DNA from 3 places in the Streptomyces sp. RKND-216 genome. Region 1 is predicted to be linked to each of the others. Evidence: riboswitches for the same ligand, from Rfam matches in the RefSeq annotation. Region 1 holds a riboswitch; each other region holds the start of a gene.
The links. Region 1 has a riboswitch for cobalamin ahead of cobN (cobaltochelatase subunit CobN). Riboswitches for the same ligand answer to the same signal wherever they lie in the genome.
Positions count from the first base shown of each region.

Region 2: another riboswitch for cobalamin. It lies ahead of E4198_RS19635 (energy-coupling factor ABC transporter permease); the one in region 1 lies ahead of cobN (cobaltochelatase subunit CobN).
Region 3: another riboswitch for cobalamin. It lies ahead of E4198_RS09695 (hypothetical protein); the one in region 1 lies ahead of cobN (cobaltochelatase subunit CobN).

Region 1 is NZ_SSBQ01000002.1:2,642,186-2,651,610, forward strand. It holds gene cobN (cobaltochelatase subunit CobN) at 1-3,571, opposite strand, end outside; cobalamin riboswitch at 3,605-3,759, opposite strand; gene cobG (precorrin-3B synthase) at 3,831-5,243, shown strand; gene E4198_RS11740 (precorrin-8X methylmutase) at 5,298-5,966, shown strand; gene E4198_RS11745 (precorrin-2 C(20)-methyltransferase) at 5,963-7,522, shown strand; gene E4198_RS11750 (cobalt-precorrin-6A reductase) at 7,587-8,348, opposite strand; gene E4198_RS11755 (cobalt-precorrin-5B (C(1))-methyltransferase) at 8,363-9,425, shown strand, end outside.
Region 2 is NZ_SSBQ01000002.1:4,508,177-4,517,601, reverse strand. It holds gene E4198_RS19660 (NADP-dependent oxidoreductase) at 80-1,096, shown strand; gene E4198_RS19655 (organic hydroperoxide resistance protein) at 1,240-1,668, shown strand; gene E4198_RS25045 (alcohol dehydrogenase catalytic domain-containing protein) at 1,932-2,153, opposite strand; partial or broken gene E4198_RS19645 (methyltransferase domain-containing protein) at 2,219-2,911, shown strand; partial or broken gene E4198_RS25590 (hypothetical protein) at 2,911-3,250, shown strand; partial or broken gene E4198_RS19640 (FkbM family methyltransferase) at 3,264-3,425, shown strand; cobalamin riboswitch at 3,524-3,721, shown strand; gene E4198_RS19635 (energy-coupling factor ABC transporter permease) at 3,750-4,469, shown strand; gene E4198_RS19630 (energy-coupling factor ABC transporter substrate-binding protein) at 4,466-4,855, shown strand; gene cbiQ (cobalt ECF transporter T component CbiQ) at 4,862-5,623, shown strand; gene E4198_RS19620 (ATP-binding cassette domain-containing protein) at 5,620-6,495, shown strand; gene E4198_RS19615 (Ku protein) at 6,501-7,517, opposite strand; gene ligD (non-homologous end-joining DNA ligase) at 7,550-8,440, shown strand; gene E4198_RS19605 (YtxH domain-containing protein) at 8,465-8,764, opposite strand; tRNA gene E4198_RS19600 (tRNA-Asn) at 8,898-8,970, shown strand; tRNA gene E4198_RS19595 (tRNA-Ile) at 9,205-9,278, shown strand.
Region 3 is NZ_SSBQ01000002.1:2,224,863-2,234,287, reverse strand. It holds gene rpsD (30S ribosomal protein S4) at 1-162, shown strand, start outside; gene E4198_RS09725 (DNA-directed RNA polymerase subunit alpha) at 277-1,302, shown strand; gene rplQ (50S ribosomal protein L17) at 1,577-2,086, shown strand; gene E4198_RS09715 (FAD-dependent oxidoreductase) at 2,165-3,688, opposite strand; gene E4198_RS09710 (diiron oxygenase) at 3,697-4,632, opposite strand; gene truA (tRNA pseudouridine(38-40) synthase TruA) at 4,766-5,623, shown strand; gene E4198_RS09700 (lytic transglycosylase domain-containing protein) at 5,724-7,061, opposite strand; gene E4198_RS09695 (hypothetical protein) at 7,067-7,408, opposite strand; cobalamin riboswitch at 7,671-7,797, opposite strand; gene E4198_RS09690 (polysaccharide deacetylase family protein) at 7,943-9,010, opposite strand; gene E4198_RS09685 (putative glycoside hydrolase) at 9,158-9,425, shown strand, end outside.

The DNA.
Region 1 (9,425 bases):
GCAGCGCCCACGGGTTGGCATGCTGGAGGAACTCCCGGTTCTCCGGGTCCAGTACGTAGGTTTCGGCCAGCTTGTCGTACATCCAGTCGGCGACCACGCCCGTGGTGGCGTCGTAGCCGAAGAGGTAGTCGACCGTGGCGGCCAGTTCGAAGGCCCCCTTGTACCCGTGGCGGCGCATGGCCGCGATCCAGCGGGGGTTGACCACGCGGGCGCGGAAGACCCGTGAGGTCTCCTCCACCAGGGTGCGGGTGCGTACGGTCTCGGGACGCGTGGAGTCCCCGATGTACGCCTCCGGCGCGCTGCCGCGCAGCGCGCGCACGGTGGCCACCATGCCGCCGTGGTATTGGAAGTAGTCGTCCGAGTCGGCGATGTCGTGCTCGCGGGTGTCGGTGTTCTTCGCCGCCACCGCGATGCGCCGGTAGGCGCTCTCCATCGCCTCCCGGGCCGGCGCTCCGTCCAGCCCGCGGCCGTAGGCGTATCCGCCCCACACCGTGTAGACCTCGGCCAGATCGGCATCGGTGCGCCAGTCGCGGGAGTCGATCAGCTGGAGCAGGCCGGCGCCGTACGTACCCGGTCGTGAGCCGAAGATGCGCGTGGTGGCTCGGCGTTCGTCGCCGTGCTCGGCGGTCTCGGCACGGGTGTGCGCGCGGACGTGGTTGTCCTGGTCCGGCTCGTCGAGGGAAGCGGCGAGCCGGACGGCATCGTCCAGCAGGCCGACGGTGTGCGGGAACGCGTCCCGGAAGAAGCCCGAGATGCGCAGCGTCACGTCGATGCGCGGGCGCCCCAGCTCCTCCAGGGGCACCGGTTCCAGGCCGGTGACGCGGCGGGACGCGTCGTCCCACACGGGCCGTACACCCAGCAGCGCGAGCGCCTCGGCCACGTCGTCCCCAGCAGTGCGCATCGCGCTGGTGCCCCACAGCGACAGGCCGACCGAGGCCGGCCACGCGCCGTTGTCGGTGCGGTAGCGCTCCAGCAGCGAGTCCGCGAGCGCCTGCCCCGTCTCCCACGCGAGGCGCGAGGGCACGGCCTTGGGGTCCACGGAGTAGAAGTTGCGGCCGGTGGGCAGCACGTTGACCAGCCCGCGCAGCGGTGAGCCGGACGGCCCGGCCGGCACGAACCCGCCGGCCAGCGCGTGCACCGCGTGATCGATCTCGTCCGTCGTGGCGGCCAGCCTGGGCACCACCTCGCGGGCGGCGAACTCCAGGATGCGGGCCACCTGATCGGTCTCCCCCGCGGCCGCCCCGGAGACCGCGGACGGCTCCCAGCCTGCGTCCTCCATGGCCTGCACCAGCGCCCGCGCCCGCTCCTCCGCCGCGTCGGCGGCCGTACGGGTCGCCGCGGCCTCGTCCAGTCCGAGTGCTTCGCGCAGGCCGGGGAGAGCGGAGGTGCCGCCCCAGATCTGACGGGCCCGCAGCACCGCCAGCACCAGGTTGACGCGCTCCGGGCCGGTCGGGGCGCCGCCCAGGACGTGCAGGCCGTCGCGGATCTGCGCGTCCTTCACCTCGCACAGCCAGCCGTCCACGTGCAGCAGGAAGTCGTCGAAGCCGTCGTCGTCCGGACGGTCCGCCATCCCGAGGTCGTGGTCGAGCTTCGCGGCCTGGATCAGCGTCCAGATCTGGGCGCGGATGGCGGGCAGTTTGGCCGGATCCATCGCGGAGATCTGCGCGTACTCGTCGAGGAGCTGCTCCAGGCGCGCGATGTCGCCGTAGGAGTCGGCACGGGCCATCGGCGGCACCAGGTGGTCGATCAACGTGGCGTGCACCCGGCGTTTGGCCTGCGTGCCCTCGCCCGGGTCGTTGACCAGGAACGGGTACACCAGCGGCAGGTCGCCCAGCGCCGCGTCGGGCGCGCAGCCCGCAGACAGGCCGGCATTCTTGCCGGGCAGCCATTCCAGGTTGCCGTGCTTGCCGAGGTGGATCATCGCGTCCGCACCGAAACCCCCCTCCCCGTCCGGGGCGGCGATCCAGCGGTACGCGGCCAGGTAGTGGTGCGACGGGGGCAGGTCGGGGTCGTGGTAGATCGCGACCGGGTTCTCCCCGAAGCCGCGCGGCGGCTGGATCAGCACCAGCAGGTTCCCGAACCGCAGCGCGGCCAGCACGATGTCGCCCTCGTCGTTGCGGCTGCGATCGACGAACATCTCCCCCGGCGGCGGCCCCCAGTGCTCCTCCACGGCCTCCCGCAGCGCCGGATCCAGCTCGGCGAACCAGCGCCGGTAGTCGGCCGCCGGAATGCGCACCGGGCTGCGGGCCAACTGCTCCTCGGTCAGCCAGTCCTGATCGTGGCCGCCCGCGTCGATCAGGGCGCGGATCAGCTCGTCGCCGTCTCCGGATGCCAGGCCCGGGACCTCGGCGTCACCGAAGTCGTAGCCCTCGGCGCGCATCCGGCGCAGCAGCGCCACGGCGCTGGCGGGCGTGTCCAGGCCGACCGCGTTGCCGATCCGGGAGTGCTTCGTCGGGTACGCGGACAGCACCAGGGCGATCCGCTTGTCCGCGGGCGGCACGTGGCGCAGGCGGGCGTGCCGGAGGGCGATCCCCGCGACGCGGGCGGCCCGTTCACGGTCGGGCACGTAGGCGGGCAGGCCGTCCGGGTCGATCTCCTTGAAGGAGAACGGCACGGTGATCAGCCGCCCGTCGAACTCCGGGACGGCGATCTGGCCGGCCGCGTCGAGCGGGGACACGCCCTCGTCGTTCTCCTCCCACGCGGCACGCGAACCCGTCAGGCACAGCGCCTGGAGGATCGGCACGTCCAGCGAGGTGAGCGCGCCCGCGTCCCAGGACTCGTCGTCGCCGCCCGCCGACGCCTCGGCGGGGCGGGTGCCGCCCGCTGCCAGCACGGTGGTGACGATCGCGTCGGCCGCGCGCAGTGCGTCGATCAGCTCCGGCTCGGGAGCGCGCAGGGACGCCACGTACAGGGGCAGCGCGCGGGCGCCCGCCTCCTCCAGCGCAGCGCACAGCGCCTCCACGAAGGCGGTGTTGCCGCTCATGTGGTGCGCCCGGTAGTAGAGGACGGCGACCGTGGGGGCGCCGTCGGCGGGTGCGGGGGCCGAGCGGTCCAGCGGGCCCCAGGTCGGCGCGGCGGCGGGCGGCTCGAAGCCGTGTCCGGTGAGCAGCACCGTGTCGGACAGGAACCGCGCGAGCTGCTCGAGGTTGCCGGGGCCGCCGTGCGCGAGGTAGCGGTGCGCCTCGGCGGCGATCCCGACGGGCACCGTCGACGCCGCCATCAGCTGGGCGTCCGGGGCTTGTTCACCGGTCAGCACCGCCACCGGCCGGTCCCCGGCGAGCAGTGCGTCCAGCCCGTCCTCCCAGGCTCGCAGCCCACCCAGCAGTCGCACGACGACCAGGCCGGTGCCGTCCAGGAGCCCTGGCAGGTCGTCCAGGTCGAGGCGGGAGGGGTTGGCGAAGCGGTAGCGCACGGGACCGCCGGCCGCGCGGGCGCTGAGCAGGTCGGTGTCGGACGTCGACAGCAGCAGGACGGCGGGGGAGCCGGACGGGTCGGAGGAGTCGGCGGATTCGGGTGCGGATCCGGGGGAGTCTGCGGGCTGCGGGTCTCGTTCCGCGGGCGAAAGCGGCATGCGACGTGAAGCCTTCCTCGGGGTGTCCACGCCCCGGGCGGTGTCGGACGGCGGGAGTTCCTGGCTCGTCCGGTTCCTCTTCACCGGACTCACAGTGGCGGGACCGCGCCGGAATCGCACCGGGCTTCCTCCCCTGTCGCCGTCTACGGCGATGACGGGCATACGACCCGCCGGCCAGCATCGTAGGCGCAACGCGGGTGCTCCGGGCCGTGATCCGGGGCATACGGTCCGGGCGCCTTCCGTCTGTATGCTCGCCGCGATGCCGACGCCCCGTGGCCGCACCTCAGCGAGCCCTGCCCCCGTGACGGCCCCCGTCCGGGGCCGCGACGACGCCTGCCCGGGCGCGCTGCGGCTGCACGCCGCGGACGACGGCGCCCTGGCACGAGTACGGGTGCCCGGCGGTGCGCTCACCGCCGCGCAGGCACACCTGCTCGCCGACACGGCGGACCGCCTCGGCGACGGCGCCCTCCACCTCACCTCGCGTGGCAACGTCCAACTCCGCGGACTCGCCGCCGACTGCGGCGCCGAACTCGCCGCCCGGCTGCGGGAGGCGGGGCTGCTGCCCTCCACCACGCACGAACGGGTGCGCAACGTGGTGGCCACCCCGCTGTCCGGCCTGGACGCCCGCGGGCACGCCGACGTCCAGCCGTGGGTCCGGCAGTTGGACCGCCTGCTGTGCGCCGACCCGGGGGCCACCGGTCTTTCCGGTCGCTTCCTCTTCGCCTTCGACGACGGCCGCGGCGACGTCGCGGCTCTGGGCGCCGACGTGACGGTGACGGCGGCGACGCCCGCGCCGGGTGCCGACGGCACGGCGGACGGGCCCGGCACGGCCGTGGTCCGGGTCGGCATCTCCGGCGCGGAGGTCACCATCCCGGCGGCGGACGCCCCCGGCGTCGCGCTGCACGCCGCACAGACCTTCCTCACCCTCGGCACCGGCGCGTGGCGCGTTGCCGACGCCCCGCACACGGCTGCCGCCGTCACCGAGGCGCTGCGGCGCACCCGCGTCAAACGGCCGTCCCCCGAACCGAGCGCGGGCCCCGCCACCGGTGAGGGGTACGACACCGGCGCCCCACGCGTACGCGACGCCGCCGGGGCAGACCGCGCAGCCCCGGGCGCGCACGTCGAAGGGGCGGGGCCCGCACCCGGAGTGGTCGTGGCGCCCGGCGGCGTGCACGCCTCCCTGTGCGTGACCGCGCCGCTGGGAACCCTCACGTCCGCGCAGGCGCGCCTGCTCGCCGGCCTGGCGCTCACCCGGGGCACCGGCGCACTCCGCGTCACCCCCTGGCGCGGCGTCGTCGTGCCGGGGCTCGCGTCGGTGGCGGCGCCCTCCGCGCTCGCGGAGACCGGGGCGGGCGGCCTGGTCACCTCGGCCGCCTCGCCGTGGTTCGGCCTCGGTGCCTGCGCGGGACGCCCGGGCTGCGCGGCGTCGCTGTCCGACGTCCGCGCGGACGCCCTCGCCGCGGCCGCCGCCCATGACTCCCGGCCGCCGCTGCCGGTGTACCTGTCGGGCTGCACCCGCCGGTGCGGACGTCCGAAGGGCTTGCACGTGGACGCCGTCGCCACCGGCGACGGCCGCTACGAGGTGTCCGTGCCCGGCACGGACGACGCCGGGGAGTTCGCCGCCGCGCTCACCACCGCCGCGGCGGCACGCACCACCACCGCCGGCGGGTGACCGGATGAGCGGCGACCAGACGACCGGGACCACCGAGAGGGGCGGGGCCACCCCATGCACCGGACCGACGACCACCGTGACGCGGGCCACGCAGGCGCCTACGCGTACGAGAAGGACGGCGCCACCATCTACCGGCAGTCCTTCGCCACCATCCGTGCGGAGGCGGACCTCGACGGGCTTCCCCTGGACGTGGCGCAGGTCGCGGTGCGCATGATCCACGCCTGCGGCATGGTCGACCTCGTCCGCGACCTCGCCTTCTCCCCCGGCGCCGTCGCGCGGGCCCGCACGGCTCTCCGTGCCGGTGCGCCCGTGCTCTGCGACGTGCAGATGGTGGCCAGCGGTGTGACCCGCAAGCGGCTGCCCGCCGGCAACGACGTGGTGTGCACGCTGTCCGACCCGTCCGTGCCGGAGCTGGCCGCGCGGCTGGGCACCACCCGCAGCGCCGCCGCGATGGAACTGTGGGGCGATCGGCTGGACGGCGGCGTCGTCGCCGTCGGCAACGCGCCGACGGCGCTGTTCCGGCTGCTGGAGATGATCGACGCGGGCGCTCCGCGCCCCGCCGCCGTCATCGGCGTGCCGGTCGGATTCGTCGGCGCCGTCGAGTCGAAGGACGCCCTCACCGCACACCCGGCCGGCCTGGAACACCTGGTGGTACGCGGCAGGCGCGGGGGCAGCGCGCTCGCCGCGGCCGCGCTCAACGCGATCGCCAGCGAGGAAGAGTGAACGCCCCCACCCCCGCCTCCGGTTACCCCGCAACCGGTCACCCCGCCTCCGGTACGGGACGGCTCTACGGCGTCGGACTCGGCCCCGGCGACCCGTCGTTGATGACGATGCGCGCCGTCGAAGCCCTCGCAGCCGCTGACGTGGTCGCCTACCACAGCGCCCGCCACGGTCGTTCCATCGCGCGTTCCATCGCCGCGCAGCACATCCGGGAGGACCACGTCGAGGAGGCGCTGGTCTACCCCGTCACGACGGAAGGGACCGACCATCCCGGCGGATACCGCGGTGCCCTGGACGACTTCTACACCGAGGCCGCCGCGCGCCTCGCCGCGCACCTGGACGCGGGTCTGACGGTCGCCGTGCTCGCGGAGGGCGACCCGTTCTTCTACGGCTCCTACATGCACATGCACAAGCGGCTCGCCCACCGCTACCCGACCGAGGTCATCCCCGGCGTCACCTCGGTCAGCGCGGCGGCGGCCCGCCTGGGGACCCCGCTGGTGGAGGGCGACGAGGTGCTGACGATCCTGCCCGGCACCCTGCCGGAGGAAGAGCTGACGGCACGGCTCGCCGCCACCGACGCGGCGGCGGTGATGAAGCTCGGCCGCACCTTCCCGCACGTGCGCCGCGCGATGGAACGCTCCGGCCGGCTGGACGAGGCCCTTTACGTCGAGCGGGCGACCATGCCCGGCGAACGCACCGGGCGGCTGGCCGGCACCGACGCCGGCACGGTGCCCTACTTCTCCCTGGCCGTACTGCCCAGCCGGGTGGACGCGCCGCGGCCCGAACGCGCCGCCAAAGACGGCGAGGTGGTGGTCGTCGGCACCGGCCCGGCCGGGCCCTCATGGCTCACCCCGGAGACCCGCGGCGCCCTCGCGGCGGCCGACGACCTCGTCGGCTACACCACCTACCTGGACCGGGTACCCGTCCGGCCGGGTCAGCTCCGGCACGGATCGGACAACAAGGTGGAGGCGGAGCGCGCCGAGTTCGCCCTCGACCTGGCCCGGCGCGGGCGCCGGGTGGCGGTGGTGTCCGGCGGCGACCCGGGCGTCTTCGCCATGGCCACCGCCGTGCTGGAAGCCGCGGCGGAGGAGCCCTACCGCGACGTGCCGGTGCGGGTACTGCCGGGCCTGACTGCCGCCAACGCGGCCGCCGCGCGCGCGGGCGCGCCGCTGGGGCACGACTACGCGGCGCTCTCCCTGTCCGACCGGCTCAAGCCGTGGGAGGTCGTCGCCCGGCGGCTGCACGCCGCGGCCGCCGCCGACCTCGTGCTGGCGCTGTACAACCCTGGCTCGCGCAGCCGCACCTGGCAGGTCGGCAAGGCCCGCGAACTGCTGCTGGAGCACCGTGCACCGGACACCCCGGTGGTCGTCGCCCGCGACGTGGGCGGAGGGGGCGAACGCGTCCGCGTCGTCCGCCTCGCCGACCTCGACCCGGCCAGGGTGGACATGCGCACCCTGCTCATCGTCGGCTCCTCCCAGACCCGCGTCGCCACGCGCGCCGACGGTGACGGCAGCGGTCACCAGGTCGTCTGGACCCCCCGGCGGTACCCGGAGGGCTGAGGGCGCCCGGTGGCCGGTCCCGGGCCGCTGCGGAGGCCGGGTGCCGCACACCGCAACCGCCCCCTCACCCACCCGCGCCCCGAAGGGTGGTGCGCAGCCATGCCGCAGCGGCGTCGGGGGTGGACACCTCGGGAACGTCCTCCGGGGTGGGCGGGCGGCGCACGAGAATCACCGGGACGCCCGCCTCCCGGGCGGCAGCCAGCTTGGGGGCGGTGGCGGAGCCGCCGCTGTCCTTGGTGACCAGCACCTCCACGCGGTGCCGCCGCAGCAGCTCGCGCTCCCCCGCCAGGCTGAAGGGGCCGCGGTCCAGGAGCACCTCCGCGTACGGCGGACACGCGCCCTCGGGCGGGTCGACGGTACGTACCAGGAACCAGGCGTCGCGGACCCCCGCGAAGGCAGCCAGACCCATCCGTCCCGTGGTGAGGAAGACGCGCCGACCCAGCGTGGGCAGCAGCCCTGCGGCGGCCGCGAGGTCGGCGGCCGGGTGCCAGTCGTCGCCGGGACCCGGGGCCCAGCCGGGCCGGCGCACCGCCAGCAGGGGAACATGGGTGGTGGCGGCCGCCCGGGCCGCATGGAAGCCGATGGTGCCGGCGAAGGGATGGGTGGCATCGATGAGCGCGTCGACCCGTTGCTCGCGCAGCCACCGCGCCATGCCCTCCGCGCCGCCGAAGCCCCCGACGCGCACCTCGCCCGGCGGCGGCACCGGACGCCGTACCCGGCCTGCCAGCGACGAGGTCACCCGCAGCCCGGGCCAGACCGCCCGGTCGGCCAGCAGCCCGGCGAGGCGGCGGGCCTCGGTCGTGCCGCCCAGGATCAGCACGTGCACGCGAGGCTCCTCTCGTGGGTGACGCCGTGGGTGAGGGCGGGCGGGACGCCCAACTGAAGCACACCGGTCTCCGCCCCGGCTGGACGACCGGCGCCTGCGCGACAGCTTCCGCCACGGCCGCGTACACGGCGCTGCTGACCGGCGAGTTCCCGGACCCGGTGCCCATCACCCTCCCCAAAGGGCAGACCCCGTCGTTCGCCCTCGCCGTGGAGGAGGCCGGCGACGGATGGGCCACCGCCGGGGTGGTGAAGGACGCCGGCGACGACCCGGACGTCACGCACGGCGCGCTGGTCCGCGCCACCGTGCGGCCGCTGCCCGCCGGCTCCGGCGTCGTCTTCCGCGCCGGGCCCGGCGTCGGCACGGTCACCCGGCCGGGCCTGCCGCTGGAGGTGGGCGAACCGGCGGTGAATCCCGTGCCGCGGCAGATGATGCGGGACCACGTGGCGCGGGTCGCGGCCGCGCACGGCGGCGGCGGGGACGTGGAGCTCACCCTGTCCGTCGACCACGGCGAGGAGATCGCCCGCTCGACGTGGAACCCGCGCCTGGGCATCCTCGGCGGCCTGTCCATCCTCGGGACGACCGGGATCGTGGTGCCGTACTCGTGCTCCGCCTGGATCGACTCGATCCGGCGCGGGGTGGATGTCGCCCGCGCGGCCGGGCGTACCCATCTCGCCGGGTGCACCGGCTCCACGTCGGAGCGGACCGCGGTCGCGGAGTACGGGCTGCCGGAGGACGCGCTGCTGGACATGGGCGACTTCGCGGGGGCGGTCCTGAAGTACGTGCGACGGCACCCGGTGGAGCGACTGACGGTCTGCGGCGGCTTCGCCAAGTTGTCGAAGCTGGCGGCGGGTCACCTGGACCTGCACTCGGCGCGTTCCCAGGTCGACAAGGGGTTCCTGGCGGCGCTGGCCCGCGAGGGCGGTGCCGGGGAGGCCCTGGCCGCCGAGGTGGCCTCGGCGAACACGGGCCTGGCGGCCCTGCAGCTGTGTGCGGCGGCGGGCGTTCGGCTGGGTGATCTGGTCGCGGTCGCGGCGCGTGATCAGGCTCTGCAGGTGCTGCGCGGCGCGCCGGTGGCGG
Region 2 (9,425 bases), 1.9 Mb from region 1:
CAGCCTACCTCAAAGCTTGACAACATGAAATATCCAGGTGCAGCATTGTTTCAGCACCTGAAGCATCTGGAGGCACCACATGACTCTGCCCACCGCCGGTCGCGCCTGGCATCTGACGGCCCGCCCGCAGGGCTGGCCCACGCCCGACGGGTTCGCGCTGCGGGAGGTCCCGGTCGAGGCCCCCGGGGAGGGCCAGATCCTCGTGCGCAACCTCTACCTGTCCGTGGACCCGTACATGCGCGGCCGGATGAACGACGTCCGGTCGTACGTGCCGCCCTTCCAGCTCGACGCGCCCATGGACGGCGCTGCCGTGGGCGTCGTCGTGGCTTCCGATGCCTCAGGCTTCGCCGTGGGCGACCACGTCCTGCACGGGCTCGGCTGGCGGGAGTTCGCCACGCTCGACGCCCGGCACGCCACTGTCGTCTCCGCCGACCTGGCACCGCTCAGCACCTACCTCGGAGTTCTGGGCATGCCGGGCCTCACCGCCTACGCGGGTCTGCTGGAGGTGGGAGCGTTCACCGAGGGCGACGCGGTGTTCGTCTCCGGTGCGGCCGGCGCCGTGGGCGGCCAGGTGGGCCAGATCGCCCGGCTCAAGGGGGCTTCCCGGGTGATCGGCAGTGCGGGCTCGGACGAGAAGGTGCGGTTGCTGACCGAGGAGTACGGCTTCGACGCGGCCTTCAACTACAAATCGGGTCCGGTCGCCGAGCAGCTCCGAGCCGCCGCCCCGGAGGGGATCGACGTCTACTTCGACAACGTCGGCGGCGACCATCTGGAGGCCGCTCTCGGTGCGATGAACGTGCACGGCCGCGTCACGGTGTGCGGCATGATCGCGCAGTACAACGCCACGGAGCCACCCGCCGCGCCGCACAATCTCGCCCTGCTCATCGGCAAGCGGATCCGGATGCAGGGCATGCTCGTCAGCGACCACGCATCGCTGCAGCCGCAGTTCGTCTCGGAGGTCTCCGGCTGGATCCGCTCCGGTGACCTCACCTACCGGGAGACCGTCGTGGACGGCATCGACAACGCCCTGGACGCCTTCCTCGGCATGCTCAAGGGCGAGAACACCGGAAAGATGGTCGTCCGCCTCGCCGACTGACGGCAGCGACCCGAACCAACACCCGATCATCCGACCCCACGAGGCTCCCCGCCCTGCCTGCGCCCGCATCCTCTAGGCTCGGACCGGACCGCAGAGGTCGTGGGCGCGAGCCTCCCGGTCGGACAAGGAACGAGAGGATCTTCATGTCCATCCCATCCCTCGACGTCCAGTACACCGCGGTGGCCACCGCCCGCAACGGCCGCGACGGCCGGGTCGCATCCGACGACGGCAAGCTCGACGTGGTCGTCAACCCGCCGAAGGAACTGGGCGGCAGCGGTGAGGGCACCAACCCGGAGCAGCTGTTCGCCGCCGGCTATAGCGCCTGCTTCCAGAGCGCCCTCGGCGTCGTCGCCCGCCAGGAGAAGGCCGACATCACCGGCTCCACGGTCACCGCAGAGGTCGGCATGGGCAAGACGCCGGAGGGCGGCTTCGGCCTCAGCGTCGCCCTGCGCGCCAGCATTCCTCTGGTGGACGCCGCGACTGCCACGCAGCTGCTGGAGAAGGCGCACCAGGTCTGCCCGTACTCCAACGCGACACGCGGCAACATAGAGGTCACCCTGACCGTCGACTGACGGCAGACGGCGGACGGCAGACCCGACGGTCGTCCGCTCGGCAGGAGTGGACGGGTGGGTGGCGCCGCCCGTCCACGCCGCGCCGCGACGTCTCCGATCCACGGGTTCGCATGACGCGCTCGAGAACGTCGGCTCGATGCCCGTCGACCGACGGTTCGTCAGCCGGCCGTACGCAGCAGCCCTTTGCCAGTCGGGACGTCGGAAACGGTGGCGAGCAGGCCCATCGCTTCGGGGGAATCTGGTCAGTGGCAGGCGGCGGCTGGTCAACAGTGCGGGGGCGAGCCGTCCGGAGGCCGGCGCGGGGGCGCCCCCTCCCCCTCGGCGTCCACCACACCCGACCACTCGTGCCCCGGGGTCACCGGGTAGCGGCATAACTCCCGCGGCTTCGTGCCGTCGTACAAGGCGAGTTCCTCCGCGCAGCAGCCGGCGGCGTGCTCGGCCACGCGAACCTCCCCGGGGCCCGGCGCCGCAGCCGACCCGGTCACCAGCCGATGCGCGCCGGGCCCCTCGATGACGATCGCTCGGACCAAGGGGTCGTGGACACCGGTCGTCACACCGGCAGGCACACCTCCTGGCGCGGGCGCTCGGCCCGGTGCCGCAGACCGTGCTCGACGTCGGCTGCGGAGACGGTTGGGCCGCGGCCGTCGCCGGTCCGCTGCTGGCACCGCACCGGGTCGTCGGTGTCGACTGGTCGCAGGACGCGCTGCGCCGCGCGGCCCATCACCTGACCGCTGTACGCGGCGAACTCACCGGTCCTGGCCTGCCGTTCGCAGACGGGGTCGCGGACGCCGTGTTGTTCAGCGAGGTCATCGAGCACCTGGTCGGCCCGGACGCGGCCCTGGACGGACTGCACCGCGTCCTGCGGCCGGGCGGCCACCTGCTGCTGTCCACACCCAACCTGGCGGCCTGGTACAACCGCGGCCTTCTGCTGGCCGGGGTGCAGCCGGTGTTCTCCGAGGTGAGCCTGCGGGGCATCCACGGACGGCCCGGCGCCCAGGGGATGGGGCACCTCCGGCTCCACACGGCCCGGGCGCTGCGCTCGATGCTGCCCGCAGCGGGCTTCGAGGTGCTGGAGGTCGCCGGCGCGCCGTACCACGGCGTGCCGCGCCCGCCGCGTCCGCTGGACCGCCTCGCCTGCCGGGCGCCGTCGCTCGCCTCGATCCTGCTGGTGCACGCGCGCAGACTGCCCCGCCCGGACGAGGACGCGGACGGCACGGGGCACGAAGCGGAGGGAAGCGGCTGATGCTCTGGGGTGTCGCGGCGGCGCTGCTGGCCAACCTGCTGTTCAGCGTCGGTTTCGTGGTGGAGAAACGGGCGCTGTCCGCCACCCGCCCCGCCGCTCTCCTGGTCCATCTGCTGCGCAGCCCGCTGTGGCTGGTGGGAGCCGCGGCCCTGCTGCTCGGCTTCGGCGCACAGCTCGTCGTCTGGCGGACACTGCCGCTGGTCGCTGCGCAGGGCCTGTTCGTCACCGGGCTGGTGATGCTTGCTTCTGCTGTCCGCTCTCTGCCTCGGGGAGCAGCCGAGCGGGCGGGAGCGGCGCGGCATGGTGGCGATCCTGGCCGCGCTGGTGCTGATCGTGCTGGGTGCGGCCGACGCGCCGGTGGCTGCCGCTGGCCTCGTTCGACCTCGCCGGCCACCAGGCCCGCACCGCGCACGTGGCCGAACACGACCTGCTCCGCCGTTCTCTGGCCCCGCACCGCCGGTACGTCAACTCGGTGCCGTTCCTCCCGCCCGGGGGTCGGCCCGGAGCCGGGTGACCCCCGGCCGGCGACGCGGGGCGCGCGGTGTGACGAACGTTCACCCGGAACCGCGGTCCGTCGGACCGGTGATGGTTGTGGCGGTGAAGTGCGGCGGTCTACTGTCGCAGGGCCTTGGTGTTCGGGAAACCGGTGCGGAACCGGTGCGGCCCTCGCCACTGTGATCGGGAAGTCCGGCTCCTCCCCCGTCAAGGGAAGCCACTGGCGCGCCGCGGGAGACCGCGCGGGCCGGGAAGGCGGAGACCGGGCGGCATGACCCGTCAGCCAGGAGACCGGCCGAGGCGCGTCGTCCATCCACGAGGTGCTGGAGAGGTCTCACCCGACATGCACATAGCCGAGGGGTATCTGCCCCCGTGGCACGCGGTCGCCTGGAGCGCCGCCGCCGCTCCGTTCGTCGTCCACGGCGTCCGCAAACTGACCCGCGAGGTCCGAGAACACCCGGAGTCCACCCTGCTGCTCGGCGCCTCCGGCGCCTTCACCTTCGTCCTGTCCGCCCTCAAAATCCCTTCCGTGACGGGAAGTTGCTCGCACCCCACGGGCACCGGCCTGGGGGCCATTCTGTTCCGGCCGCCGATCATGGCGGTGCTGGGCACCCTCACCCTCCTCTTCCAGGCGTTGCTGCTGGCGCACGGCGGCCTGACCACGCTGGGCGCCAACGCGTTCTCGATGGCGATCGTGGGGCCCTGGGCCGGGTACGGCGTCTACCGGCTGCTGCGGCGGAGCGGTGGGCCGCTGATGGCCGCGGTGTTCTGCGGCGCCTTCGTCGCCGACCTGAGCACGTACTGCGTCACCAGTGTCCAGCTCGCACTGTCCTTCCCGGACCCGGCGTCGGGGTTCGTCGGCGCGCTGGCGAAGTTCGGCGGGATCTTCGCGCTCACCCAGATCCCGCTGGCGGTGAGCGAGGGCCTGCTGACCGTGCTGGTGATGCGTCTGCTGACGCGGTCCAGCACGGGTGAGCTGCGGCGCCTCGGGGTGCTGACGGAGCTCGCCGAGCGGGTCGCCGCCGCCCGTACCGAGTCCGAGCAGGAGGAGACGGCCCGATGAAGCGCGACACACGGATCAACCTGCTGCTCGTCGTGGTCGTCGCGGCGCTCGCGGTGCTGCCGCTGGTCCTCGGTCTCGGCGACCACAAGGAGGAGCCGTTCGCGGGCGCCGACGCGCAGGCGGAGACGGCGATCACGGAGAACGCCCCGGACTACGATCCGTGGGCCTCCCCCCTGTACGAACCGCCGTCCGGCGAGGTGGAGTCGGCGCTCTTCGCGCTGCAGGCGGCGCTCGGCGCGGGCGTGCTGGCCTACTACTTCGGGCTGCGCCGCCGCCGCCAGGGCGAGGCGCGGTCCGCTGGGAGCCCGGCGGGTGCTCCGGACCCGTCGGGCCCGCCCACGGAGGAGGGGGCGGACGGCGGCCGCGACACGCCCGCCTCGGCCTGACCGACGGTGCTGCCCATCGACGCGGCGGCGCACAGCAGCCGCTGGCGCCACCGCCATCCCCTGGAGAAGGCGCTGCTCGGCCTCGGACTCACGGTGCTGGCGATCAGCCTGCCGCCCTGGCCGGGCGCGCCCCTGGTCGCGGCGGCGACCCTGGCCGTGCTGCTGGGCCCGGCCGGCGTCGCCGGGCGCGCGCTGTGGCGGGCCTTCCGGGTGCCGCTGGGCTTCTGCGTGACCGGCGCCGTTCCGCTGCTGTTCCAGCTGGGCGGCGCCGGAGGCGGGCCGGTGCCGTGGCTGTCGCTCGCCCCGGACGGGGCCGTCCGTGCGGGTGAGCTGCTGGCCCGTACTTCGGCGGCCTCCCTCGGCCTGCTGCTGTTCGCTTTCACCACGCCCGTCTCGGACGTGGTGCCGCGCCTGGTACGGGCCGGGGTGCCGCCCGCCGTGGTCGACGTGGCGCTGGTCATGTACCGAATGAGTTTCCTGCTGCTCGACTCCGTGCGGCGGGTCCGTCAGGCCCAGGCCGCCCGTCTGGGCCACACCACGCGGGCAGCGGCCTGGCGGTCCCTCGCGGGACTCGCCTCGACCGCGTTCGTCCGCGCCTTCGAACGGGCGCAGCGGCTCCACACCGGGCTGGCCGGGCGGGGCTACGACGGGACCCTGCGGGTGCTCGTGCCGCCGGCCCGGCTCTCGCCCCGCTTCCTGACGGCCACGGCGCTGCTGCTCGCTGGCCTGGCCGTCCTCACCCTCACGCTGAGGAGGTTCCCCTGGTGACACCGACGTCGCCGCACCCACCGCTCGTCACCCTGGAGAGCGCCGGTTTCCGCTACGAGGACGGTCCGCCGGTGCTGCACGGTCTCGACTTCGCCGTGCCGGCCGGCCGCTCGCTGGCCGTCCTGGGCCGCAACGGGAGCGGCAAGACCACGCTGCTCCGCGTCCTCTCCGGCGGTCTGCGGCCCACCTCCGGGCGGCTGCTGCTGGAGGGCGAAGAGGTCGCGTACGACCGCCGCGGCCTCACCCGGCTGCGTGCGGCGGTCCAGCTGGTCGTACAGGACCCGGACGATCAGCTGTTCGCCGCCTCGGTCGGGCAGGACGTGTCGTTCGGCCCGCTGAACCTGGGCGTGCCTGAGCCGGACGTGCGCCGCCGGGTGGCCGAGGCACTGGAGGCTCTGGACATCACGGAGCTGCACGACCGGCCGACGCACCTGCTCTCCTACGGGCAGCGGAAGCGGGCGGCGATCGCCGGCGCGGTGGCGATGCGGCCGCGACTGCTGATCCTCGACGAGCCCACGGCGGGCCTCGACCCGCACGGGCAGGAGCGGCTGCTCGCCGTCCTCGGCGGGCTCCAGCGGTCCGGAACGACCGTGGTGATGGCGACGCACGACGTCGACCTGGCGCTGCGCTGGGCCCAGGACGCGGCGGTGCTCACCCCGGACGGACTGCGCAACGGGTCGGCGGCCACGCTCCTCGCCGACCCGGACCTGCCGGCGTCGGCCGGGCTGCGCCTGCCCTGGGCCACCGCCGTGGCAGCCGCGCTGCGCGCCCACGGCCTGCTCGCCGACGGCACGGCCGGCCCCCGCACCCCGGAGGAGACCGCAGCGTGGTCGGCCTCCGCCTGCCCCGGCCCCCCTGCCCGGGGGGCCTGACCCCGTCACGCGGACTTGCGGGGGCTGCGCTTCGTCGCGGTGGTCTTCTTGGCGGTCTTCTTCGCCGTCGTCTTCGCCGTCGTCTTCGCGGTCGTCTTCTTGGCGGTCTTCTTCGCCGCGGACTTCTCGGCCGCCGTGCTCTTCCTGCTCGCCGCGCTCTTCTTGGCGGGGGCCTTCTTCGCGGCCTTCTGGGACGCCGTCTTCTTCCGCGGGAGCTGGTGCACCTCGGCTTCGCCGTCGTCCTCGCCACGCGACTGCCGGGCGGCCTGCACCGAGTTCTCCAGCACGGACATCAGGTCGACGACCTTGCCCTCGCGGGGTGCCGGTGCGCCGACGGGCAGCGGCTCGCCCGCCTCCTTCGCGTCGACCATCGCCTCGAGCGCCTCGCGGTACTCGTCGTGCAGCTCGTCCAGGTCCAGCTCGCCGAGGGTCTCCATCAGCGCGTCGGCCAGGTCCAGCTCCTGGTCGCGGACGCTGACGTTCTCGCCGGGCGCCATCCCGTCGGCGGAGCGGACCTCGTCCGGCCAGAGCATGGTGTGCAGGGTGAGGGTGTCCTGGTAGACGCGGAGCATGCCGAGACTCTCCCGGTTGCGCAGCGCCAGCTTCGCGACGGCGACCCGGCCGGAGCGGGCAAGCGCCTCGCGCAGCAGTACGTACGGCTTGGCGGCGCTCTGCCCGTCGCCGGTGAGGAAGTACGAGCGGTCCAGCCGGATGGGGTCGATGTCCTCGGCCGGGAGGAATCCGAGGATCTCCACGGTCTTGGCCGTGGGCAGCGGCAGGGCGGCGAGGTCGTCGTCGGTGATCTCGACGTGGCTGCCGTCGACGGTCTCGTACGCCTTGCCGATCTCCTCGCTCGGCACCTCCTCGCCGTCCAGCTCGCACACCTTGCGGTAGCGGATGCGGCCGCCGTCGGTGGTGTGGATCTGACGGAAGGAGACGCCGTGGCTCTCGGTGGCGGAGACCACCTTGATCGGGATGGAGACCAAGCCGAAGGAGATGGCCCCCTTCCAGATGGAACGCATCGATTTGTCCCTTCTGTGGGATTCTTTCGAGTATGCCCATCACGGAGATCGACGGCCACCGCCTCTCCCTCAGCAACCTGGACAAGGTGCTGTATCCGGCGGCCGCGTTCACCAAGGGTGAGGCGATCCACTACTACGTGTCCGTCGCCGACGCCGTCCTCCCCCACCTGAAGGGGCGGGCGGTGTCCTTCCTGCGCTTCCCGGACGGCGTGGACGCGGCCGCGTTCTTCGCCAAGAACGTGCCGCCCGGCACCCCCGACTGGGTGAGGACGGCGGTGGTGATGCGCACGGGCGAGAAGCGGGAGACCCAGGTGGTGATCGAGGACCTGGCGACGCTGGTGTGGGCGGCGAACCTGGCCGCGCTGGAGCTGCACACTCACCAGTGGCGGGTCGACGCCCAGCGGCGGGCGAACCGGATCGTCTTCGACCTGGACCCCGGCGAGGGGGCCACGATCCTGGACTGCAGGGAGGTCGGCGTGTGGCTGCGCGACCGACTCGCGGCGGACGGCTTCTCCGCGCTGGCGAAGACCTCGGGCTCCAAGGGCCTGCACCTGCTCGCCGCGGTGGAGGCGACGGACTCCTCGGCGGTCTCCGCCTACGCCAAGCGGCTCGCACAGGAGGCGGAGCGGGCGATGCCCGAGCGCGCCCTGCACCGGATGGCCCGGCACCTGCGGGCGGGGAAGGTCTTCGTCGACCACTCGCAGAACTCGTGGGCGAAGACCACCGCCGCCCCCTACACCCTGCGGGCCAGACCGCAGCCGACCGTCTCCGCTCCCGTCACCTGGGAGGAGCTGGCGGCCGCGGGCTCCCCCGACGACCTGGTGTTCACCGCGGTGGACGTCCCCGGGCGGGTGCGGCGCCTCGGCGATCTCATGGCGCCGCTGCTCGACGAGCGGCGGGCCGCCGCCCTCCCCCAGGGCTGAGCGCCCGCCTTCCCCGGCATGGGCTCAGGCGTTGCCGGAGCCCCAGTCGTCGTCCTGCGCGGCGCGCCGGTCGGTCAGCGAGTGGACCTTGTCGCTCACCGCGTCGGGCATGCGGTGCCCGGTCCGCTCGTTCACCGTGTCGTACGCCCGGCTCGCGAACTGGCGGCCGTTCGTCGCCGCGGACTCGGCGGCGTTGCGCACCGCGGGGTTCTCGCCCAGCCGCTGGGCCTGCCGGCGCAGCTGCTCGTAGCGCTCCCGGCCGGCCCGCGCGCCGAGGACGAACCCGACACCCAGGCCGAGGACGAAGCTGACTCGGTACCGCATGACAACCCTTTCGTCGATGCCTCCGCGGGGCCGGACCGGAACGGATTTCGGCGTACCCCGTGGCATGCGCTAATGTATTGCTCGCAGCGAGGGAACGCCCCCGGGAACCGGGCGGTAGTCCCCGCGAGGGCAATCCCCTGTAGCTCAATCGGCAGAGCAGCCGGCTGTTAACCGGCAGGTTACTGGTTCGAATCCAGTCGGGGGAGCACGCCACTCGAAGGGCCCCGGAGACGGGGCCCTTCGTCGTGCGCGGAGGCGTACGGAGAGCGCGGACGAGGAACTCCCGCAAGATCCACGCGGAGTACGGCGGAACCGCCCGGGGGGCGCGCGGAGTCCTGGTGTACGGAGATCGTCACGATGGCACCCGTCACGGGCGAGAGATCGTATGAGCAGCTATGCTGCGGCAGACGGCGCGCACGGACGTGTGTGGCGCGCCGTGAGGGGCGGTAGCTCAGCCGGTTAGAGCAGCGGACTCATAATCCGTCGGCCGTGGGTTCGAGTCCCACCCGCCCCACCGGCAGCGACGAAGCCGTCGGCTTCCGAGCTGCGTGTACGTCAACGAGCAGGGCCGCCGCGGGTTACGCGGCGGCCCTGTCGTCGTCCAGCCCGGAGCGCCTCCGCCGGGGCGGCCCTCCGCCCTCGCGACGCACCGGGAAGACGA
Region 3 (9,425 bases), 420 kb from region 1:
CCGTTCCAGGTGGCTCAGGCCGAGGCCGGCGACAAGACCGTCCCCGCGTGGCTCGAGGCCATCCCCTCGCAGCTGCGGATCCTGGTCCACTCGCTGCCCGAGCGCCCGGTGATCGACACCCAGGTGCAGGAGCAGCTGATCGTCGAGCTGTACTCGAAGTAATTCGGGTCACGCTCGGTAACGGGGCGGGCGGTACTCGGCCATTCGGCCGGTACCGCCCGTACCCTGTCAGTACGGCATCAAATAGCGGTTGCCGCAGACTGGAGGCACACACCCATGCTGATCGCTCAGCGCCCCTCACTGACCGAAGAGGTCGTCGACGAGTTCCGCTCCCGGTTCGTCATCGAGCCGCTGGAGCCGGGCTTCGGCTACACCCTCGGCAACTCCCTTCGTCGCACGCTCCTCTCCTCGATCCCCGGTGCCGCCGTGACGAGCATCCGGATCGACGGCGTCCTGCACGAGTTCACCACCGTGCCGGGGGTCAAGGAGGACGTCACTGACCTCATCCTCAACATCAAGAGCCTCGTCGTCTCCTCCGAGCACGACGAGCCGGTCGTGATGTACCTGCGCAAGCAGGGCCCGGGCGTCGTCACCGCCGCCGACATCGCGCCGCCGGCCGGTGTCGAGGTGCACAACCCCGACCTGGTGCTCGCCACGCTGAACGGCAAGGGCAAGCTCGAGATGGAGCTGACCGTCGAGCGCGGTCGCGGCTACGTCTCCGCCGTCCAGAACAAGCAGGTGGGCCAGGAGATCGGCCGCATCCCGGTCGACTCCATCTACTCGCCCGTCATGAAGGTCACCTACAAGGTCGAGGCGACCCGAGTCGAGCAGCGCACCGACTTCGACAAGCTGATCGTCGACGTCGAGACCAAGCAGGCCATGCGCCCGCGTGACGCGATGGCCTCGGCCGGCAAGACCCTGGTCGAGCTGTTCGGGCTGGCCCGCGAGCTCAACGTCGACGCCGAGGGCATCGACATGGGCCCGTCGCCGACGGACGCGGCCCTGGCGGCGGACCTCGCGCTCCCGATCGAGGAGCTCGAGCTCACCGTCCGTTCCTACAACTGCCTCAAGCGCGAGGGCATCCACTCCGTGGGCGAGCTCGTCGCGCGTTCCGAGGCGGACCTGCTCGACATCCGCAACTTCGGTGCGAAGTCGATCGACGAGGTCAAGGCGAAGCTGGCCGGCATGGGCCTGGCCCTCAAGGACAGCCCGCCCGGATTCGACCCGACCGCCGCGGCGGACGCCTTCGGCGCCGACGACGACGGCGGCGACCCGGGCTTCGTGGAGACCGAGCAGTACTGAGCCAGCCGGAAACGGCAGGCAGGCAAGCCGACAGCGGACCGTCCCGGCGTCCACGGACGCCGGGACCGGCCCGAGAGCGGCGAGCGGGCGGCACGCGCTGCGGCCGCCCGCAGCACGACTTCCGGCCTCCGGGCCGGGTGGCCGGCCGGTTCGCACCGGCCGGCTCCGGGGCGGCGGTACGCCGACCGTCCCGGGCCCGTGCGGACGGCCCGTCCGTACGGACCCCTGACACCGGTACCTGACACGGCCGGTGCAGTAACCAAGGAGAATCACCATGCCGAAGCCCACCAAGGGTGCCCGTCTGGGCGGCAGCGCCGCGCACCAGAAGGCCATGCTGGCGAACCTCGCCACTGACCTCTTCGAGCACGGCCGCATCACCACCACCGAGGCGAAGGCCCGCCGCCTGCGCCCGGTCGCGGAGCGTCTGATCACCAAGGCGAAGAAGGGTGACCTTCACAACCGCCGCCAGGTCATGCGCACGGTCCTGGACAAGGGTGTCGTCCACACGCTCTTCACCGAGATCGGTCCCCGCTACGAGAACCGTCCGGGTGGCTACACCCGCATCACCAAGATCGGCAACCGCCGCGGCGACAACGCCCCGATGGCGGTCATCGAGCTGGTGGAGGCCCTCACCGTGCAGCAGAAGGCTGTCGGCGAGGCCGAGGCGGCGACGAAACGGTCCGTGAAGGAGGCCGACGAGAAGAAGGCCGCCGACGCGGAGAAGGTCGACGTCACCAAGGACGAGGCTGCCGACGAGGCCGCCGAGGAGTCCAAGGACGCCTGACGCGACCCGCAGCTGCGAACGGGCCCGCACCCCTCGGGGGTGCGGGCCCGTTCCCTGTGCGGCGGGGCCGGGGAGACCTCACCGTCGGCGACGGCGGCGGGCCAGACGGGTGAACGCACGCAGGGAGCGTTCGGGCGGGGGAAGCGCACCGGCGACCGCGTCGGCCAGCAGCGTCCCCACGGTCTCCGCCGCGCACGCGCGGTTCGCCCCGATCCCCCCGGACGGTCCCCGCTTGATCCATCCCACCACGTAGGTGCCCGGACGGCCGGGTACGCGGCCGCCCTCGTGCGGCACCGTTCCGGTGACCTCGTCGAAGGGGAGCCCGGCGACCGGCCTCCCCCGGTGGCCGACCGCCCGGAGGACCGCGCCGGCGGGGAGCTCCACGTCACCGTGCGGGCCCGAGACACGGACCGCGCGCACCGCTCCGCCCGCGCCGCAGACCTCCACCGGCGCCGAGTGGAAGCGGAGGACGATGCGCCGCGCGTCGCCGGCCGGGGGCCGCGTCCAGTCCACGGCCTCCCGCGTCATGCCGCGCAGCACGCCTGCCGTGCCGTGCGTCCCGGCGGCCGCGTCGACCGCCGCGCCCACCCTGGGGTCGTGGGCGTCCAGGACCAGGTCCACGCCCGGCAAGTGCCGCAGCGCGGCCAGCTCCGAACGGGTGTACGCCGCGTCCTCGGGTCCGCGCCGTCCGAGCACGACCACCTCCCGCACGCGGCTGCGCCGGAGCGCGGCCAGCGCGTGACCGGCGATCTCGGTGGCGGCCAGCTGCTCCGGTTCGCTGGCGAGGATGCGGGCGACGTCGAGCGCCACGTTGCCGTTGCCGATGACCACGACGCGCTCGGCGGACAAGTCGACGGCGTCCGGGGCCACGTCCGGGTGGCCGTTGTACCAGGAGACGAAGGTGGTCGCCGGGATGCTGCCGTCGAGGTCCTCGCCGGGGATGCCGACCCGGCGGTCGGCGGAGGCGCCCACGGCCCAGACGACTGCGTCGTGGTGGGCGGCGAGTTCGTCCGCGGTGACGTCCCGGCCGGCTTCCAGGCCCAGGTGCAGCCGCACGCGGGGGTGGGTGTGGAGCCGAGCGAAGGACGCGCCGATCCTGCGGGTGGAGAGGTGGTCGGGTGCCACGCCGTACCGCACGAGGCCGCCGGCCGTGGGCAGCCGGTCGATCAGCGTGACCTCGGCGGGCGTGTGCAGCAGCAGGTCCTCCGCGGCGTACATGCCCGCAGGCCCGGTGCCGACCACGGCCACCCGCAGCGGCCCGAAGTCGGACGGCAAGGTGCGGTCGAACGTCGGCCGGCCCCAGGCGTGGAAGACGGGGCCGTGGTCGGCTCTCTCGCCGGGGGAGGCGGCGCCCGCGAAGTACGCGGCGTTGATGTCGGCGTACTCCTGCTGCGCCGGAGGCAGCCGGTCCACGGGGAAGACCGCCTCCACCGGGCAGGCGTCCGCGCAGGCACCGCAGTCGATGCAGGTCCGCGGGTCGATGTGCAGCATCTCGGTGCTGCCAAAGGCCCGTTCCTGCGGCGTCGGGCGGATGCAGTTGACCGGGCAGACGGCCACGCAGGTGGCGTCGTTGCAGCAGGTCTGGGTGATCGCGTAGGCCATGGGTTTGCTCAGATGAGGTGGGCGCGCCGGTAGAAGACCAGCGCCGGCTTGGTGAGCAGACCGCAGGAGGAGAGGAACTCCATCAGGCCCGAGCAGCTGGAGCGCATCATCGCCTTGTGGTGCTCGTTTGCCTTCGCCTCGCGGACCGCCCGCTGCTCGTCGAGGCCGGCGTTCGCGTAGACCCCGGGGTGCACCATGCTGGTGACGATCACGTACGCGGCGACCGCGATGACGAAGGCGTGGATCGTGCGGCGGGTGCGGCCGGTGCGCGCGAGGTGCCGGCGGGTCTCGTCCCGGGCGAACTTCATGTGCCGGGACTCCTCGACGACGTGGATGTTGTTGATGGTGCGTACGAACGGCACGACCCGTTCGTCGCGCATCCAGTCGCGCTGCATCACGTCGAGGACCTCTTCGGCGACGAGGATCGCGGCGTACGCGGCCTCGCCGAAGGCGACGGTCTTGAAGGCGCGGCCGAGTTCGACGGCGACGCGGTGCGGGCGGTAGGCGGGGGCGCGCAGCTTCTTCGCGCCGCGGGCGAACATGAGGGAGTGGCGGCACTCGTCGGCGATCTCGGTGAGCGCCCACTGCACCGTCTCGTCCGTCGGGTCCTTGGCGTAGATGTCCCGGAGCACCATCTGCTGGAGGATCATCTCGAACCATATGCCGGTGCTGGCCACCGACGCGGCCTCCTGCCGGGTCAGCTCCTTGCGTTGCGCCTCGGTCAGTTCGTTCCAGTACGGCGTCCCGTAGAGCGTGCTCCACTCGGGGCTGGCGCCGTGGAAGTCCTCGTCGAGGGGCGTCTCCCAGTCGACCTCGGTGGCCGGGTCGTAGGAGAGCCGGGCGGAGGAGTCGAGCAGCCGCTGCGCGAGGCGGTCCTCGCGGGGCCGTGCGTCGGCTCCGTTCTCCGGCCGAACGGTGCTGCCTGCCTTGCTGGGCTCCCTGATGCGCGTCGTCGTGATCCGCCGTGGCTTGTTGACGGCCTGTATAGCAAGAACTCCCGGCGATGCCTACCCTCGAGTAAGGAACGGGCGCGGAGGGCCGTCACGCGCGCCGGGGCGTGGTGAGAGGATCGAGTGCGTGAGCGACGACGTGGAGCCCGGCCTCGTCCGGGTACGGCTCGACCTGAGCTACGACGGCAAGGACTTCTCCGGCTGGGCCCGCCAGAAGGGCGGGCAGCGCACCGTCCAGCAGGAGATCGAGGACGCGCTGCGCGTCGTGCTGCGCCTGGACGCCGCACCACCGCTCACCGTCGCGGGCCGCACCGACGCGGGCGTCCACGCCCGCGGCCAGGTCGCCCACGTCGACCTTCCCGCCCACCTCTGGGCCGAGCAGGGCGGCCAACTGCTGCGCCGCCTCGCCGGACGGCTGCCCATGGACGTCCGCGTGCACCGGGTCGCCGAGGCGCCGCCCCACTTCGACGCGCGCTTCTCCGCGATCTGGCGGCGCTACGCCTACCGCGTCTGCGACCATCCCGGGGGCGTCGACCCGCTGCGCCGCGGCCACGTGCTCTGGCACAACTGGCCCCTGGACCTCGACGCGATGAACGCCGCCGCCGACGCGCTGCTCGGCGAACACGACTTCGCCGCCTACTGCAAGAAGCGCGAGGGCGCCACCACCATCCGCACCCTACGGCGGCTGCACTGGGTCCGGCACCGCGACGGCGTCCTGGAGGCGACCGTCCTGGCGGACGCGTTCTGCCACAACATGGTCCGGTCGCTGGTCGGCGCGATGCTGTTCGTCGGCGACGGCCACCGGCCCTCCGAATGGCCCGGCAAGGTCCTTGCGGCGGGCGTCCGCGACTCCGCCGTGCACGTCGTCCGCCCGCACGGCCTCACCCTCGAGGAGGTCGGTTACCCCGCGGACGCCGACCTCGCCGCCCGCAACGCCGCCTCCCGCAACAAGCGCACGCTGCCGGGAGCCTCCGGCTGCTGCTGACCGGAGGTGTGCCGGCGAACTCCACGAGATCCACCGCCGATCCGTCGGCCGTGCGGCCCGACGGGGCCGTCCCGGCGGCTGCCAAGCCCCCCGGCGCCGGTCAGCGGAGCGGCGCCGTCGCCTCGTCCAGCCGGGCGTCGAAGCGGCGCGCGTAGGCCTGGGCGTCGTCGCTCTGCCAGTAGGGTCCGCCGTTGTACCGCGCGGCGAGCTCCTGCATCTGCGCACGTGTCATCTGCTCGGCCGGCACGTCCGCGAAGCCGCTCTCCGCCTTCATCTGCGCGAGGTACTCGGAGGCGATGAAGACGTTCTGCGCCGGGTCCTTGATCGCCTCCTCGACGCGCGCCCGCTGGTGGTCGGTGAGGTGGTGCGGGTCGTAGCCGAGGACTTCGGCGCCTCGCCGGACCTGCACGGCGAGCGGCCCCATCGACGTGTGGTCGGCCTCCCCGGTCCCGGGCACGAGCTGCCGTACCTCGTCGGCCACGTCGTCCACCACCGCCGGCGCGCCCCCGACCTCCTGCCACGCGATGCCCGCGACCATCTCGGGCGGCAGCCCGGAGTGGTGGGCGGCAGCCCTGATCAGCGCGCTGTTGGCGTCGACGTAGCCCCGGAGGGTCTCTTCCGAGTCCGAGGGCAGGAGGTAGCTGATGCCCTTCGCGTCGGGGTGTTCCGCCGCCAGTGACCGGATGCGCTCCAGCTTCTCGTTCACGACGAGCGCGTCGCTGAGGGACGGGATCGCGTCGGCCTTGACGCCGGTGCCGGGAAGTTGCGCGTGGGGGTCGTCCGCGGCCTGCCGCGTCTCCTCCCGGAGGAGGCCGAGGCTGCCCAGGATCTCGGCGGAGTCGCCGGAGCCGCCACGGAACTCGGGGAGCGAGGCGTACGCCGTCCGCAGCTCGGCGAGGCAGCGGCTTCGTGCCTCCGACTCGACGCGCTGCGCGTCCCCGTAGGCGTCGTTCGCCTGCTGGTAGTGGCGTTCGGCGTCCTCCCGGATCGCGTCGACGTCGACGCCGAACTCGCCGATCCGGTCCAGCAGACCGGAGGAGTCGCGCAGGTCCTCCCACTCCCGCATCGGGCTCTCCGCACCGGTCAGACGCGTGAGCAGAGTCGCCTCCCGTGCAACAACCTCGGCCAGCTTCCGTTCGGAGAACTCGCCGTCGTCGAAGTGGCGTTGCGCCGTCGTCACGGCCTCGGCGTAGTCGGCCAGCGCCTGCCAGGCTTTGCGGAAACCGGCGGACAGGCCGTCCACGAGCTGCTTCGCCTCGTCCAGGCGCTTCACGTACTGCTGCTGCGACGTGCTGACCCAGTCGACGCGGCCGGCCTTGAGGAAGGCGTCGTCCGTCGAGTCGGCGAGCCGGTGCAGCCGCGCGAACTCGTCGGCGTTGCGCTCGATGAGCGCCGGGTTGGCGTCGGCGAGGAACGCGACGTCGGCTCGGTGGGCCATCGCGGTCACCTGTCCTGGGGGTCGACGAGCCGCCCGGACTGCAGGACGCCGTCCAGGGCCCGCTGGGAGTCCTCGTCGGCGCGGGCGTAGGCGTGGCCCGTCGCCTCGAGCTTCGTCGCGAGGGCGGCCAGCAGCAGGACGGCGTCGGCGTACTGGTCGCGGGCGAACGTCGCGAACCGGTGCACGGACTGAGCCACCTCGGGATGCGACCGCGGCACCCGGCACATCGTCGCGTTCTCGCCGTCCATCCGTCCGGCGTGGAGCAGTCCCGCGACCTCGAGGAGCAGGTGTGAACTGCCGTCGATGGATGCGGCGCTCGCCGAGAACTCGCCCCCGTGCGTCGTCATGCGTCTCCCCGTTCCGTACCCCTGCGTGGCGCGCCGACCAGTGTAGGCAGCGGCCGAGCGGGGGACGCGCGGAAATTTCACGTACGGTCCGTTGTCACCGCATACGTCTCCGCCGGATCCTCACCTCAGCGTGCGTCGCCGGGCAGCGCCGCCGCCGATTCGGGTTCCGTGGCACGGCGGGGCGGAGTGAAGGTGTCCCGGGCATGCTGCCCACACTCCCCTCCGGGGAAGTCCGCCCCGGTTCGTCGAGGGGCGACCGCGGGAGTCTCCTGGCTCTCGGGTCACTGCTCGTCCCGGCCTTCCCGCCCGCCGGGGGCAGTGGCCTGTTCGGGATCCGCTCGCCGGTCACAGTGGCGGGACCTCGCCGGATTCACACCGGCTTCCTCGTTCCGCCGTCGCCTTGTCGCCGGACATCGTCGCACACTCGGCTGCGCGCGCCGGGGGCCTCCACGGGAGCCGGGGCGTTCAGCCGGGGGAGCGAGGAAGCCCGTGTCCGGGGCGGGTTCGCCCCTTCGGGTGGGGGGGCCGGACGAGTCAGTACGGCTGGGCGCGGTTCTCGAAGGGGGCGGCGAGGGAGGGCTTGCGGTCGGCGGGGAAGGAGACGCGGTCCGGGTCGCCGTCGGAGGTGTAGCGGGCGACGGTGCCGTCCGCGAGCTTGTCGAGCCAGGCGGCGGAGGCGAATTTCGCGTCGGGGCCGTCCGGGCCCTGGGAGCGGATGCGGGGGATCGCCGCCGGGTCGAAGTCCGAGGAGAAGGGGGACGGCGCGGGGTTGGCGCCGACCAGGTAGACTCCGGCGTGCCGGTAGTCGGTGCCGCCGGAGGAGCCCTCGACGGCGAGCCCGGCGGCGGACGGCATCGAGCCGTTGGGCAGGGCGAGGGAGTCCACGGTGACGTCGTCCGGGAGGGCGTCGGTGATGGCCTTCTGGTTGCGGGCGACGGCGCGCTGGACCTCGGAGCCGGAGACCGTGCCGAGGGTGGTGTGCCGCAGGGTGTGGTTCCCGATCTCGAAGCCGTGGTCGTGCAGCCAGCCCAGCGTGCGCTGCCCACCGGGTTCGGCGAACGGGTCGCCGTTGACGAAGAAGGTGGCGACCGGGCGGAAGTCCGGGTGCTTCTCCGCGACGTCGCGGAGGACGGCGACGGCGGTGTCCCGTTCGGGCTTCCCGGCGGCGTCGAGCGCGAGCTGGCTGACGGTGGAGTCGTCGAAGGTGAGGACGACGGGGTGGGTGCCCGCAGGGATGTCGATGCGGCCGCCGGTCAGTTCGCGGGCCGTGACCGGAACGTAGTCCTCGCGGGCGAGGCGTTCCAGCTCGGCCTCGAAGTCCTCGGGCGTGCGGTCGTAGATGCTCTGCGGATCGTCGACGATCTGGTGGTACATCAGCACCGGTACGGCGCCGAGTTCGTCAGCGTCGACGGCGGCCGGGTCGGGCGCGGAGGGGGACGGCGACGGGCTGTCCCGTTCGCCGCCGGCCGTGTCCGCCGCACCCGGCGCGCGTTCCGCTTTCCGGTCCTCCGGCTCGTCCGATGAGGTGCTCCCGGCGCATCCCGCGAGGGTCAGGAGCGCGGCCGCGGCTGCCGCCGCGCCGAGCCGGAGTGGACGAACCATGATTGGCCTCCTGCCGCGCCAGGGAAGTATGAAGAGACGACAGTGGCATTGTTGCCGGGAGTCGAGTGGTCGAATCGTCCGAGGCGGCAGCCCTGTTCAGGCTGACGTCACGTCAGACACGACCTCCCGAACGGCAGGTGATCGCGCGTGCAGACCAGTCCACCCGGAGCGGGAAGGCGCAGGAGCTTCGTCCAGGTCCTCGGCCGCCGACGTCTCGCGATCCTCGCCGTCATGCTGGTGGTGGTCGGCTGCGCGGGCCTGGCCGCCGTCGCGTTCCGGTCCGTACCGCCCCAGATACGCGTGGCGGGCCTGGAGAACGGTGGTGTGCTGAACGGCGCGGAGACGAAGAACGGCCGCCTGGAGCTGGTCGCGCGGGGCGGCACGTCGCTGGACGGCCTCACCGTCTCTCTCGACG